DNA from 2 places in the Candidatus Clostridium radicumherbarum genome. Region 2 is predicted to be linked to the other one. Evidence: predicted binding sites of a transcription regulator. Region 2 holds the regulator's gene; the other holds the start of a gene.

Region 1 (7,730 bases), on a different contig from region 2:
TATTAAATATTAATAAAGTATTATATTATTTTTTTCATTAAAGCAATTGATATTTTTTTTAATCAGGAATGAACGATGTTCAAAAGGAGGAAAAAATGAAAGATAATAAAAAAATATTATTAATTATGTTTATGCTTGGTATTTTTATAGGTGCTCTTGATTCAGGCATAGTATCCCCAGCGAGAACTGTTATAGCAAATTCGCTATCTATTTCCCAAAATAGTAGTGTTTGGGTAATCACTATTTACACCTTAGCCTATGCTGTATCCATGCCAATTTCAGGTAAACTGTCAGATAGGTATGGTAAGAAAAAATTATTCACCATTAGTATTTTTATCTTTGGTCTTGGCTCACTTTTATGTGGCTTCTCAAATTATATTGGAAATTATTCCTTACTTTTAACTTCAAGAGTAATCCAAGCAATAGGCGGTGGCGGAATAATGCCAATAGCAACTGCCTATATAGGTGAAAGTTTTCCAAAAGAAAAAAAGGGAAGAGCACTTGGCCTAGTTGGCGGTATATACGGTATTGCTAATGTTCTGGGACCTACATTTGGTTCTGCAATACTAGATCTTGCTGGTTCCTCACATTGGGGAGTGTTATTTTTTATAAATGTTCCAATAGTTATAATTGTAATTACCATTTCTCTTTTAATTAAAGAAGAAAGTGTAATAAAAGCTCCTAAGAAGATGGATATTAGTGGAAGTGTTATAGCAAGCTTATTAATTTTATCCTTAATGTATCCAATAACTAATTTAAATTTTCATGACTTTATTAATAGTTTTTCTTCAACACAAGTATATCCATTTTTAATTTTGTTCGTTCTGCTTATTCCAGTATTTTTAATTATCGAGAAGAAAGCTGAGGATCCAATTATCAATCTGAAATACTTTACAAGTAGAGAAATAGCGCTTACTCTTTTAATTGCTTTTACCACAGGTGCTGGTTTAATGGGTATAGTATTTGTTCCACAGTTTTGCGAGAATGTATTAAAAATTAAAACTGGTTCTGGCGGCTATTTAGTAACATTAATGGCAATATTCACTGGACTTGCTGCTCCTTTTGGAGGCAGATTAATTGATAGATTTTCTGCTAAGTTCATTTTAGTTTTAGGTTTTACCTGTACTATATTAGGATCTTTAGTTTTAGCATTAATAGTTGTAAAGGTGCCTTCAATTTTCATAGTATTAGCTGGTTTAGCTCTTATGGGTCTAGGTATGGGCTTTACTATGGGAACTCCTCTTAATTACTTAATACAGACCAATGTTCAGGAGGATGAAACTGCTTCAGCTCAATCTACCTTGTCCTTAATAAGATCCATAGGTGTTGCAATTTCCCCAAATATCTTAATTAATTTTATCTCTGATGCTGGTAAAAATCTTCAAGGCAATTTAATGGCTGTAATGCCCAAGGTAAGCATGGGAGCAAACGCACCTGCTCAGAGCCTTGGGAGCAGTGGTATATCACCTGACGCCTTAGCAAGTCTTCAAAGTGCAGATGTAACAAATATCGTTGAAAGGCTTAAAAACTTTTCATCCTCAATAATAAACAATTTAGCACCATCAATAAAACAATCTATGTCAGGTAAGCTTCCTAAGGGAGTTTCTCCAGATGCAGCTGTAGCTAGTATGAAGGCTAATTATTTAAGCCAAGTAGAAGGCTCCAGAAACCTATTAGAAACTACTTTTCAAAACACTATTAATAGCGGCTTTAGCAAGCTTTTCATCTGTGCTGCTGCAATTGCATTTGTAGGTTTAATATTCTCAATAATGCTCAAGAATAAAGCTAAGGAATGAAAATTTTAAATAAAATAATTAATATGATAAGAAGCATCAATAGGGTAGATGCTTCTTAATTATTAATTACTACAAAAAATATCAGCATAAATATCAGCTAATATTGAAGTGTTAGGTACTTGAATCAAATTTGAGGTATTGACATTATTTTTGAAAAGTGGTATATAACAATTATATATTAGCACTCGTTAGTCGAGAGTGCTAACAAAAATTACATGACTATATCTTAATAATGAAATATGTTATTAATAATAATAGCAATAGCCATGCACTTTTATAATAGAAGGGGAGATTTTCATGGAAACAAAACAATTTAAAGCTGAGTCTCAAAGACTATTAGACCTAATGATTAACTCAATTTACACAAATAAGGAGATTTTTCTAAGGGAGCTTGTATCAAATGCCAGCGATGCTATTGATAAAATTTATTACAAGGCATTAACTGATGACTCTATGACCTTTGATAAAGAAAATTACTTAATTAAAGTAGCAGTAGATAAGGAAAACAGAATATTAAAGATCTCTGATACAGGTATTGGAATGACTAAAGAAGAACTTGATGAAAACCTTGGAGTCATTGCAAAAAGTGGATCTTTACAGTTTAAAAAAGAAAATGAAATAAAAGATGGCTATGATATAATTGGACAATTTGGAGTAGGGTTCTATTCAGCATTTATGGTGGCAGATACAGTTACTGTTATAAGCAGAGCCTTAGAAAGTGACAAGGCATATAGATGGGAATCAAAGGGTATAGAATGTTATACCATTGAAGAATGCGAAAAAGCTACTGTAGGTACTGACATCTTATTGAAAATTAAAGCTAATACAGAAGAAGAAAATTATGATGAGTTCCTCGATGAGTATAGACTAAAATCAATTATAAAGAAGTATTCTGACTTTATTAGATACCCTATTAAGATGGATGTAACTGAAAGCAGACTTAAAGAGGGCAGTGAAGAAGAATATGAAGACATTAGTGTAGAAAAAGTCATAAACAGTATGGTTCCTATTTGGAGAAAAAATAAAAATGAACTTACTAGCGAAGACTATGACAACTTTTATTCAGAAAAACACTATGGCTTTGACAAACCCTTAAGGCACATTCACACAAGTGTTGATGGAGCAGTAAACTATAATGCAATTTTATATATACCTGAAAAAATTCCTTATGATTATTACTCAAAAGAATATGAAAAAGGCTTAGAACTTTATTCAAACGGCGTTATGATAATGAATAAATGTGCTGATTTACTGCCTGATTATTTTGGCTTTGTTAAAGGAATAGTTGACTCAGAGGATTTATCTCTTAACATATCTAGAGAGGTGCTGCAGCACGATAGACAGTTAAAACTTATTGCAAAAAACATAAAAACTAAAATAAAAAATGAACTTGAAAATATGCTAAAAAATGATAGAGAAAAGTATGAAGAGTTTTATAATTCCTTTGGAAGACAATTAAAGTACGGTGTATATAGCGATTTTGGAAGTGAAAAAGATGTGCTTCAGGACTTGTTAATGTTCTATTCCTCTAAAGAAAAGAAAATGGTTACTTTAAGTGAGTATATTTCAAGAATGCCCGAAGAACAAAAGTATATTTATTATGCAGCAGGTGAGTCAAAGGAAAGAATTGAAAAACTTCCTCAAACAGAACTAGTATCTGATAAAGGTTATGAAATTCTCTACTTTACAGATGATGTTGACGAGTTTGCAATTAAAATGATAATGAATTATAAAGAAAAAGAATTTAAATCTGTATCCAGCGGAGATTTAGGAATAGAAGCAGATGAAAATAATAATTTATCAAAGTCCGAGGAAGAAGCCAGCAAAGAATTATTTGAAAGCATGAAAAACATTTTATCAGATAAAGTTAATGCAGTTAAAGCCTCAAGAAGATTAAAAGAACATCCAGTTTGTTTATCAAATGAGGGCGAACTTTCTATAGAAATGGAAAAGGTGTTAAATTCAATGCCTAATAATCAAAATATAAAAGCTGATAAAGTTTTAGAAATAAACATAAATCATGATATATACAAGGCATTAAAGGATGCTTATGAAAATGATAAAGTGAAACTTGAACTTTACACAAATTTATTGTATAACCAGGCTCTTTTAATTGAAGGCTTACCAATAAATGATCCTGTAGAATTTACAAATAGCATCTGTAAAATTATGAAATAAATATTTATGACATTTAACAACTTTATACCTATAGTTGTTAAATGTCTTTCTAATATAAATTAAAGGTGATAAGAATGAAAAAAGTGAAAGTAAAAGATGTAATAATAGGTGATGGCGTACCAAAGATTTGTGTTTCCATTTCTGAAAAGACAAAGAAAGATATTTTAAATGAGGCAGCTGCAATAACTGCTCTTAAAGTTGATTTAGTAGAATGGCGGGTAGATTGGTTTGAAAATGCCTTTGACCTTAAGAAGGTAGAAGAGGTTTTAAAGGAATTGGCTTATGCCTTAAATAATACTCCACTTCTATTTACCTTTAGAACAGCTAATGAAGGTGGAGAAAAGGTAATAGATACAAAGGCCTATTTAGAGCTTAATAAAGCTGTAATAGCATCAGGTTTAGTTGATTTAATAGATGTTGAAGCCTATATTGGGGATAAAACTGTAAATACAATCCTTGAAAGGGCACATGAAGCAGATGTAAAGGTCGTTGTCTCAAATCATAATTTTGAAGGGACACCACCTAAAGAAGAAATAATAAAACGCTTAAGAAGAATGCAGGATTTGGGAGCTGATATTTTGAAGATGGCTGTAATGCCCAAAAATAAAATAGATGTCTTAGAATTATTAGAAGCAACTGCTATAATGTCAGAAAAATATGCTGACAAACCAATTATTACAGTATCCATGTCAGATATGGGTGCCCTGAGCCGTATTACAGGTGAAATATTTGGATCTGCAGTGACATTTGGAGCTTATAATAAACTTTCTGCTCCTGGTCAGATAAAGTTAGAGGATCTTCATAAAGCACTACAATTACTTCATAGGATTTAAATTAATTTTATTATTTTATTTACTACATCTTCTAGATTTTTATCATTTAAAACTTCAAAATTAGAATTTTTTTTATAAAGGTCATATCTTTCCTCATAAAGCTTATAGATTTTTGAAACATCCCCTGATAATAGAGGACGGTTTGAAATATCAATATCCTGAATAATATTTTCTATTGGACGATTTATAAAGAAAATAATAGAGTTTTTTTGAAGTGTTTCCATATTGGAAAGAACTTTTACAACACCTCCCCCTGTGGATATTACTATGGGACATTTTTTACTGATTTCCTCTATAGCCGTTGTTTCAAGCTTTCTGAAGTAAACCTCACCTAAAAGGAAAATATCTTTAATTAACTTATTTTCTTTTTTTTCTATATACTCATCTACATCGTAAAAGGGGAGTAGTAGCTTTTCTGCTATCATTTTCCCTATGCTGGTTTTTCCGCAGCCAGATAAACCTATTAGAACTATGTTTTTATTAAAGTTTTTCATTTCTAACCTCTCTAAATAAGATAAATTTTTACTTGTTTGATCTTATAAAAATTATATTAATTTATAAATATCTTTTCCACTTAAATAAGTTTACAAGTCGCTAATTTTTCTGTCAATATATATTAAATATAGCAGTTAGAAGTGCAAACACTTTTGGCTGTTTTTTGTTTTAATATTTATTAATGAAAAGAGAAAACATATATAATAATTAGAATAAATTTTAGTATTTTATTGACACCATTAGGCAGTTTCACATATAATGAATATATGAACAGATATTCATATATTCTAATGCAAAGGAAATGAGAGCATGGAAGAAAAAAATATAGAAAATTGCAGTTGCTTAATTATACACGAAGAAATAGTTAATGTAGTAAAGGAAAATATGCCAAAAGAAGAAACACTTTATGATTTGGCAGATTTATTTAAGGTTCTTGGGGATTCAACTAGAGTTAAAATATTATGTGCCTTGTTTCAAGCGGAAATGTGTGTTTGTGATATAGCGGCACTGCTTGGAATGACTCAGTCAGCAATTTCACATCAGTTGAGAGTATTAAAACAAGGGAGAATTGTAAAAAACAGAAAAGATGGTAAAGTAGTTTACTATTCCTTAGATGATGATCATATAAAGAGTATTTTTGATCAAGGTATGGCCCATATAGCAGAATAGTAATAGACCTAATGGGGAGGGAAAATAATGGACAAGGTAATTAAAAGAGCAGACAACATTACTATAAAATCGGGGAGTAAAAATAAAACTAATATTAGCTTAAAAAATTCTAATTCTAGTCATAAAGAAGAATTTATTTTAAAAGGATTAGGCTGCGCTAACTGTGCTGCTAAAATGGAAAGAGAGATTAGTAAAATTGAAGGCGTTAGAGCAGCTGCAGTAGATTTTGTATCAACTAAGCTTTTTCTAGAAATTGATAATCCAGCTATTGAGGAGGCCATTATAGAAAAAGTTAATGAAATTGTTAAGAGAATTGAACCAGAGGTTATGATGATAGATAATTCAAAGGATGATAAAGAAGAACAAGAAATAGATAGTGATGGTAGCAAAGGCGAAATTGTAAAATTAGTAGTTGGTGGAGTTATCTTTGCCATCGCCGCAGCATTTAAGCTACCTAATATTATAGAATTAATATTATATCTCATCAGTTATTTGATTATTGGAGGAGAAGTAATACTAAGAGCTGTAAAAAATATAAGAAGAGGTCAAGTATTTGACGAAAATTTCCTTATGACAATAGCAACTATAGGGGCTTTTACAATTGGTCAGTATCCAGAGGGAGTTGCAGTTATGTTGTTCTATGAAGTAGGAGAATTATTTCAAGATATGGCAGTTGACCATTCTAGAAAATCTATTACTGCACTTATGGATATAAGACCTGACTTTGCTAATTTAAAGGTAGATGATGATATTAAAAAAGTATCACCAGAAGAAGTTTTAATAGGCGATATTATAGTTGTTAAGCCTGGAGAAAAGGTGCCGCTTGATGGTAGAGTAATAGAAGGTAATTCTATGGTGGATACATCTGCTTTAACTGGTGAATCAGTTCCTAAGGAAGTTTCAGCTGGAGATAATATTTTAGGTGGGGTAATTAATAAAAATGGACTCTTAACGATTAAAGTAGAAAAGAAATTTAAGGATTCAACTGTTGCTAAGATTCTTGATTTAGTTCAAAATGCCAGCAGCAAGAAGGCTCCAACAGAAAATTTAATAACAAAATTTGCAAGAATTTACACTCCTATTGTTGTATTTGCAGCAGTGCTGCTAGCTATAATACCTCCTTTATTTATAGAAGGAGCTTTATTTTCACAATGGCTTTATAGAGCCTTATCATTTTTAGTAGTGTCTTGTCCTTGTGCTTTAGTTATATCTATACCTCTTGGTTTCTTTGGTGGAATTGGAGGAGCTTCAAGAAATGGAATACTTGTTAAAGGAGGAAATTATCTTGAAGCATTAAACAATGCAGAAATCGCAGTGTTTGATAAAACAGGTACACTGACAAAAGGTGTGTTTAAGGTAACTGAAATAAAACCTAAAAATAATTTTTTAAGTGAGGAACTTATAAAACATGCTGCTTTCGCAGAAAGTTATTCTAATCATCCAATTGCTGCTTCTATATTAAAGGCCAGCGAAGATGATATAAATAAAGATAAAATAGATTCCTATGAAGAAATTTCAGGCTATGGTGTAAGGGCCACAGCTTATGGTCAAGAAATACTTGCAGGAAACTACAAATTAATGGATAAAGAAAATATAAAATATGAATATGTAGATACTATTGGAACTGTAGTCCATGTTGCTGTGGACGGATTATATGCAGGCTATATTGTAATATCCGATGAAGTTAAAGAAGATTCTTTAAAAGCTATAAAGGATTTAAAAGCAATAGGAATAAAGAAAACAGTAATGCTTACAGGGG
Region 2 (7,730 bases):
TGTTATAGAGCTGACCAATCCAAGTAATATGCCGGAAGCTTCAACTATTAATTTTATGGAAGAACCTATAGTAAAAGCGTCCATTATCACTCCAACAGATTATGTTGGGGCTGTTATGGAATTATGCCAAAATAGACGTGGAAGCTTTAAGGATATGCAGTATCTTGAGGAAACAAGAGCAGTCTTAAATTATGACATTCCACTTAATGAAATAATATATGATTTCTTTGATGCGCTAAAATCAAGAACAAGGGGATACGCTTCCTTAGATTACGAACTTAAAGGCTATGCAGAAAGCAAACTTGTTAAGCTTGATATCTTGCTTAATGGCGATACTGTGGATGCATTGTCTATGATTGTTCCAGAAGAAAGAGCTTATTATAAAGGAAGAGGCATGGCTGAAAAATTAAAGGAAATAATACCAAGACAGCAATTTGAAATACCAATTCAAGCTGCTGTAGGCTCTAAAATTATTGCTAGAGAAACAGTTAAAGCTCTTAGAAAGGACGTTCTGGCAAAATGTTATGGCGGTGACATAACAAGAAAGAAGAAGCTTTTGGAGAAACAAAAAGAAGGTAAAAAGAGAATGAGACAGATAGGTACGGTGGAAGTTCCACAAGAAGCCTTTATGTCAGTATTAAAGATAGATTAAGGAGAAAAGTAATGGAAGAGCCAATAGCATTATATCTGCATATACCATTTTGTAAACAAAAATGTTTTTATTGCGATTTTCCTTCCTTTGCCTGTAAAGACAACTTAATGCTTAATTATACAAATGCACTTTGTAAGGAAATAAGTAGTGCGGCAAATTATAAAATTGGTTCGATTTTCATAGGTGGGGGTACTCCCACCTATTTGTCTTTAGAGTGTTTAATGCTATTAAAGGAAGCAATAGCTAAACTAGATCTTACCGAGAATATGGAATTTACAGTGGAAGGAAACCCAGACAGCTTTAATAGTGAAAAGCTAACCATATTTAAAGCCATGGGAGTAAACAGACTAAGTATAGGACTGCAAGCATGGCAGGATACCCTGCTTAAGAATATTGGACGAGCACACAATAGGCAGCAATTTTTAAATACTTTTAAAACAGCAAGGAGTTTAGGGTTTAATAATATAAATGTTGATCTTATGTTTGGCTTGCCAAATCAAACCTTCCTTAATTGGAAGGAAACCTTAGAAAAGGTTTTAGAGCTAAATCCAGAACACATTTCTTGCTACAGTTTAATTGTAGAAGAAGGGACACCATTTTATAAAAGTAATGAACTTGGAAAGCTAAATCTGCCAGAAGAAGATGTAGAAAGAGAAATGTACGAATTTGCAATAGAATTTTTAAAATCAAAAGGCTATATGCAATATGAAATATCCAACTTCAGCAAAGATGGTTTAGAGTGTAAGCACAACTTAACTTACTGGAACTTAAAGGATTATATTGGCTGCGGCTCCAGCGCTCATTCTTACATAAATAATACAAGGTATAGAAATGAATCTGATATAGAAAAATATATTTACGGCATAAATAGTGGGACAAATGCTGTAATTGAAAAGCATGTAAACTCATTAGAGGATAATATGGAAGAATTTATGTTTATGGGACTTAGAAAAATAGATGGTATATCTATAGAAGAATTTAAATTGAGATTTCAAAATGATATACATAATATCTATTCTAAGGTATTAGATAAGTTTTTAAAAACTAACCTTCTGGTATTAGAGGGTGATAGATTATTCTTAAGTGCAGAGGGCATAGAATTATCTAATCAAATTATGTGTGAATTTATACTTTCGGTATGATGATCATAGTAAAATAGAGAAAATTAGAGAAAAACGAAGTAATTAAAAAATAAAAAATTATAATTAAGATATTTGATTTATATATGGATAATTTAATTAATTGACAAAAGAATTTAATAGTGATATGTTTTAAACATAGTGATTAGCACTCACCGACAGCGAGTGCTAATAAAAAGAGGTGATTGTATGGAGATGGACGAAAGAAAGATTAAAATTCTTCAGGTCATAATAAATGATTATATATCTACAGCTGAGCCTGTTGGTTCCAGAACCATTGCAAAAAAATATGATTTAGGCATAAGTCCTGCAACTATTAGAAATGAAATGGCAGATCTTGAAGAAATGGGATTTCTTGAACAACTTCATAGCTCCTCTGGTAGAAAGCCATCAGATAAAGGTTATAGGCTATATGTTGATAAGCTTATGAAATTGCCTCAGTTAACTACTGAAGAGGAAAATTTAATTAAGAGTCAGCTTTTAAATTCTGCACTTTACGAGGTGGAGAAGATTGTAAAGCAAGCAACTCAGTTATTATCAGAGCTTACTAAACTTACCTGTATTGTAAAGGCTCCTTCAGCAAATAAAAGTTATATTAAATCAATTCAGCTTTTAAGTGTTGATAATAACAATATTCTTGCTGTTATTATTACTGATACAGGAATTATAAAAAATACAGTCATAAGGATTAAAACCCCTGTAAGTACAGAGGATTTAGTAAAATTAACTAATATTTTAAATGGAAGACTTAAAAATTTAAGTATTGAAGATATAAATCTCACAGTTATTAATTATCTTAAAACAGATTTAATAAATTACGAGGAAATTTTTGATGCTATAATACCTGCGCTGCATGAAAGCTTAAGCAGTTCAGATATATCTGAAATATATCTTGAAGGTGCAACAAATATATTCAATTATCCTGAATATAACCAAATAGATAAAGCAAGAGACTTCTTGTACCTTCTAAATAATAAAGAAAATATTAAGGAAATGTTAAATCAGTCCAATAATATTTCCATCACAATTGGCGGAGAAAATAATTTAGAAGAAGCAAAGGACTTAAGTATAATATCAGGTATATATAGTATTTATGGAAGACCCCTTGGGGCAATAGGGGTAATTGGCCCTACCAGAATACCCTATTCTAAAGTTATTAGTATTTTATCTAAAATATTAAAAAATATAAATGATTCACTTAATCAATCATATTTAGATGATAGATGATCTATCTATTTTTGAATATGTATTAGGTTTAAAATGGTTTTTGCAGAAGGGAGCAGCGATAAATGGAAAAAGAATTCAAGGACGAAAATATACAAGTGGATAATGAGGAAACCTTAGAACAGGCAGAATTAATGGAGGATAAAGAATTCGAAAATACTGATAATGAATTACTTGCTTCACTTAAGGGTGAGTTTACTAAATTACAAGATGATAATAGAAAGCTTAAAGAAGAAAAGGATAAAGCAGAAAATGAGCTTAATTCAATAAAGGACAGATTACTTAGACTTTCTGCTGAATATGAAAATTATAGAAAAAGAACTGCAAAAGAAAAAGAAGGAATATATTCAGATGCCTGTGAAGACATTCTAAAAAATATGCTTCCTGTTTTAGATAATTTGGAAAGAGCAGCTATTGTGGATGGTAAGGCAGAAGATATTAAAAAGGGTATTGATATGACAATCAGGCAGTTTAATGATAGTCTTGAAAAGCTTCAAGTAACTGAGATTCCGGTAAATGAAGGCTTTGACCCAAATATGCACAATGCTGTTATGCATGTAGATGATGATAACTTTGGCCAAAATGAAATAGCAGAAGTTTTTCAAAAGGGATTTATAAGAGGAAACAAAGTCATAAGACACAGTATAGTTAAAGTAGCTAATTAAAAAATTAAACATAAATTTTTTAGTTTAAAGAACACAATATTTGTGTTCAAAATAAGAATTGAAGGTATCACAAATATTTAAATATTTGTGCAGAATAAGGAATACAAGGAGGATATTAAAATGGGAAAAGTAATAGGAATCGACTTAGGAACAACAAATTCATGTGTAGCAGTTATGGAAGGTGGAGAACCTGTTGTTATAGCTAATGCAGAAGGTGCAAGAACTACTCCTTCAGTAGTATCTTTTCAGGCAAATGGAGAAAGATTAGTAGGTCAGGTTGCTAAAAGACAGGCAATTACAAATCCTGATAAAACTATAATATCAATAAAGAGGCAGATGGGAACTAGCCATAAGACAAACATAGATGGCAAGGATTATACACCACAAGAAATTTCAGCAATGGTACTTATGAAAATAAAGGCAGATGCTGAGGCTTATTTAGGTGAGAAAGTAACTCAAGCAGTTATAACTGTACCAGCATATTTTAATGACAGCCAAAGACAAGCAACTAAGGATGCAGGAAAAATAGCAGGACTTGAAGTACTTAGAATAATAAATGAACCAACTGCAGCATCACTTGCATATGGTCTTGATAAGCAAAATGAGAGCCACAAAATATTTGTATATGACCTAGGTGGTGGAACCTTTGATGTATCCATTCTAGAACTTGGTGATGGTGTATTTGAGGTTAAATCAACAAATGGTAATACAAAGCTTGGTGGAGATGACTTCGACCAAAGAGTTATGGACTTTATTGCTGACACCTTTAAGAGAGAAAATGGAATTGACTTAAGAAATGACAAGATGGCATTACAAAGATTAAAGGAAGCTGCTGAAAAGGCTAAAATAGAATTATCAGCATCACTTCAAACAAACATTAATCTGCCATTTATAACAGCAGACGCTACAGGTCCAAAGCACATAGACATGAATCTTACAAGAGCTAAATTCAATGAATTAACTCATGACTTAGTTGATGCTACAATAGAGCCAATGAGAAAAGCTCTTAATGATGCTGGACTTTCAATGAATGAAATAGATAAAGTTATATTAGTTGGTGGTTCTACAAGAATACCTGCAGTTGTAGATGCAGTTAAAAACTTTACTGGAAAAGAACCTTCTAAAGGAGTAAATCCTGATGAGTGTGTTGCAGTAGGAGCAGCAATACAAGCTGGAGTATTAACAGGAGATGTAAAGGACGTATTACTACTTGATGTTACTCCACTAACACTTGGTATAGAAACCATGGGAGGAATTGCAACTCCATTAATACAAAGAAATACAACTATTCCTACAAGAAAGAGCCAAATATTCTCAACTGCAGCAGATGGTCAAACCTCAGTTGAAATAAATATAGTTCAAGGCGAAAGACAAATGGCAGCTGATAATAAGACACTTGGAAGATTCACATTATCAGGCATAGCTCCAGCTCCAAGAGGAATTCCTCAAATAGAAGTTACCTTTGATATAGATGCAAATGGTATTGTAAATGTTTCAGCTAAAGATAAGGGAACTGGAAAAGAAGCAAACATTACAATTACAGCTTCAACAAATTTAAGTGATGAAGAAATTGATAATGCAGTAAAAAATGCTGAAAAATTTGCAGAAGAAGATAAGAAGAGAAAAGAAACTATTGAAGTTAAGAATAATGCTGACCAAATGGTTTATCAGTCAGAAAAAACTTTAAAGGACCTTGGAGATAAGGTTTCTGCAGAAGACAAGGCTAAGATCGAAGACAAAATCAAAGCTGTTAATGCAGTAAAGGATGGAACTGATATAGAAGCTATTAAAAAGGCTACAGAAGAATTAACTAATGAGTTTTATGCAGTTTCTTCAAAGATGTATCAAGCAAATGGCGGAGCAGAGGGTGCAGGCTTTGACCCAAATAACATGGGCGGAGCTAATGCACAGGGCAGTGCACCTCATGATGATAATGTAGTTGATGCAGATTTTAAAGTTGAGGATGACAAATAAATAATTTCAAGTATAATATATAAGGGATGGGTAACTAAACCCCTCCCTTAATTTAAGTCTTAATGAAGTAATATATAGGTGGTGTAAAACTTAGATGGCTAAAAAAGACTACTATGAGGTGCTTGGCCTTCAAAAGGGTGCAAGTGACGATGAAATTAAAAAAGCTTTTAGAAAGCTAGCCATAAAATATCATCCTGATAAAAATCAAGGCAATAAAGAAGCTGAAGAGAAATTCAAAGAGATAAATGAAGCCTATCAAGTGCTTTCAGACCCGGAAAAGAAATCTAATTATGATCAGTATGGAACTGCTGATTTTAATGGTGCCGGTGGTTTTGACGGAGGCTTTGATTTTTCTAATATGGGTGGCTTTGGAGATATATTTGAAAGCTTTTTTGGTGGTGGTTTTTCTTCAGGAAGAAGAAAAAATGGTCCAGAACGTGGAGCTGATGTAGAATATAACTTAAATCTAACCTTTGAAGAAGCTGTTTTTGGAGTAGAAAAGGAAATTTCAATTCATAAACATGAGAACTGTGAAACCTGCAGAGGAACTGGCGCTAAACCAGGTACTTCACCTAAAACCTGTGATAAATGTGGTGGTACAGGTCAAATAAAGGTACAGAGAAATACTCCTCTTGGAACCTTCCAAAGCATTAATACCTGTGATAAATGCGGAGGTAAAGGTAAAATTATTAGTGATCCATGTCCTACTTGTAGAGGAACAGGTAAAGAGAGAAAGCTTAGAAAAATTAAGATTAATGTGCCAGCTGGTGTTGATACCGGCAATGTTATTCCATTAAGAGGTCATGGAGAACATGGTAATAATGGTGGATCCCCTGGAGATCTATATATAAATATAAGAGTCGCTTCCCATCCTCAGTTTAAAAGGAAGGGTTTCGATATCTATATAGATAGACATATTAACTTTGCGGAGGCAACTGTAGGCTGCGAATTAAAGGTACCAACAGTGGATGGAGAAGTTAAATATGATGTTCCTTCTGGAACACAGCCAGGAACAGTTTTCAGATTAAAGGGAAAAGGAGTTCCAAGAGTTAACAGCAGCGGCCGTGGTGACCAATATGTTAATATTATTGTAGACATTCCAAAGACCTTAAATGAGAAACAAAAAGAAGCCTTAAGACTGTTTATGGAAGCAAGTGGCAGCAGTCATGAAGAGATAAAAAAGTCATTTATGGATAAACTTAAAGGAAGCTTTAAGTAAGTAAAAACTTCGTTCTATAATAAAGAACGAAGTTTTTTATACTTATAAGTTTACTATATTGGAGGATTTGGTATAATAAATACTAAGCATTACTAATTTTAAGCTAAGGAAGGATTGAAACAATGGAAGGAAAATGGATTGAGGTTAAAATTGTAACCAGCAGTGAAGCTTTAGAAGCTGTAAGTGGAATATTTTATACTCTAGATGTTAAGGGAGTAGCAATAGAGGACCCAAGGGACATATTAGAAAGAGAACAGGGGCCTTTAAGCTGGGACTTTGCAGATATAAATATATTTGAATATGGAAGTGATGCGGCAGTAATAAAAGGGTATTTTGCTGTTGAGGACAACATAGAAGAGATTAAAAGCTATATTGAAGAAAAATTAGTTTACATAAAGGAATTAGGGATAGATATTGGTAAGGGCCAGGTAATGGTAAACGCAGTTTATGAAGAAGATTGGGCTAATAATTGGAAGAAGTATTATAAACCAACTAAAATTGGTGATAAAATAGTTATTAAGCCAATTTGGGAAGCTTATGAGACTAAGGGCGAGGAAATAATAGTTGAAATGGATCCTGGTATGGCCTTTGGAACAGGAACTCATGAAACTACTAGAATGTGTATAGAAGCACTTGAAAAGAAGGTGCAAAAGGAAAGTACTGTATTTGATATTGGCACAGGCTCAGGAATACTTGCTATTACAGCTGCGAAGCTTGGTGCTAAGAAAGTTATTGGAGTTGACTTAGATCCTGTAGCTGTTGATTCTGCAAAACAAAATACTTCTTTTAATAAAATAGATAATATAGAAATAATTCATGGAAACTTAATGGAAGTAGTTGAAGGTAAAGCTGATATT

What was found. Region 2 encodes HrcA, which represses chaperone genes, less so after heat shock. Its sites were predicted from a motif close to TGTTAGCACTCNNNNNNNNNGAGTGCTAACA; they were not measured.
Region 1: a site for HrcA is predicted at 1,973-2,003, ahead of htpG (molecular chaperone HtpG). Genes of this name have one in related genera too.

What each region holds. Positions count from the first base shown of each region.
Region 1 is NZ_JBJHZY010000004.1:125,629-133,358, reverse strand. It holds gene ACJDUH_RS16685 (MFS transporter) at 96-1,796, shown strand; gene htpG (molecular chaperone HtpG) at 2,094-3,974, shown strand; gene aroD (type I 3-dehydroquinate dehydratase) at 4,049-4,807, shown strand; gene ACJDUH_RS16670 (shikimate kinase) at 4,804-5,301, opposite strand; gene ACJDUH_RS16665 (ArsR/SmtB family transcription factor) at 5,612-5,971, shown strand; gene ACJDUH_RS16660 (heavy metal translocating P-type ATPase) at 5,999-7,730, shown strand, end outside.
Region 2 is NZ_JBJHZY010000001.1:1,453,190-1,460,919, forward strand. It holds gene lepA (translation elongation factor 4) at 1-652, shown strand, start outside; gene hemW (radical SAM family heme chaperone HemW) at 664-1,794, shown strand; gene hrcA (heat-inducible transcriptional repressor HrcA) at 1,981-3,018, shown strand; gene grpE (nucleotide exchange factor GrpE) at 3,081-3,680, shown strand; gene dnaK (molecular chaperone DnaK) at 3,801-5,654, shown strand; gene dnaJ (molecular chaperone DnaJ) at 5,749-6,873, shown strand; gene prmA (50S ribosomal protein L11 methyltransferase) at 6,996-7,730, shown strand, end outside.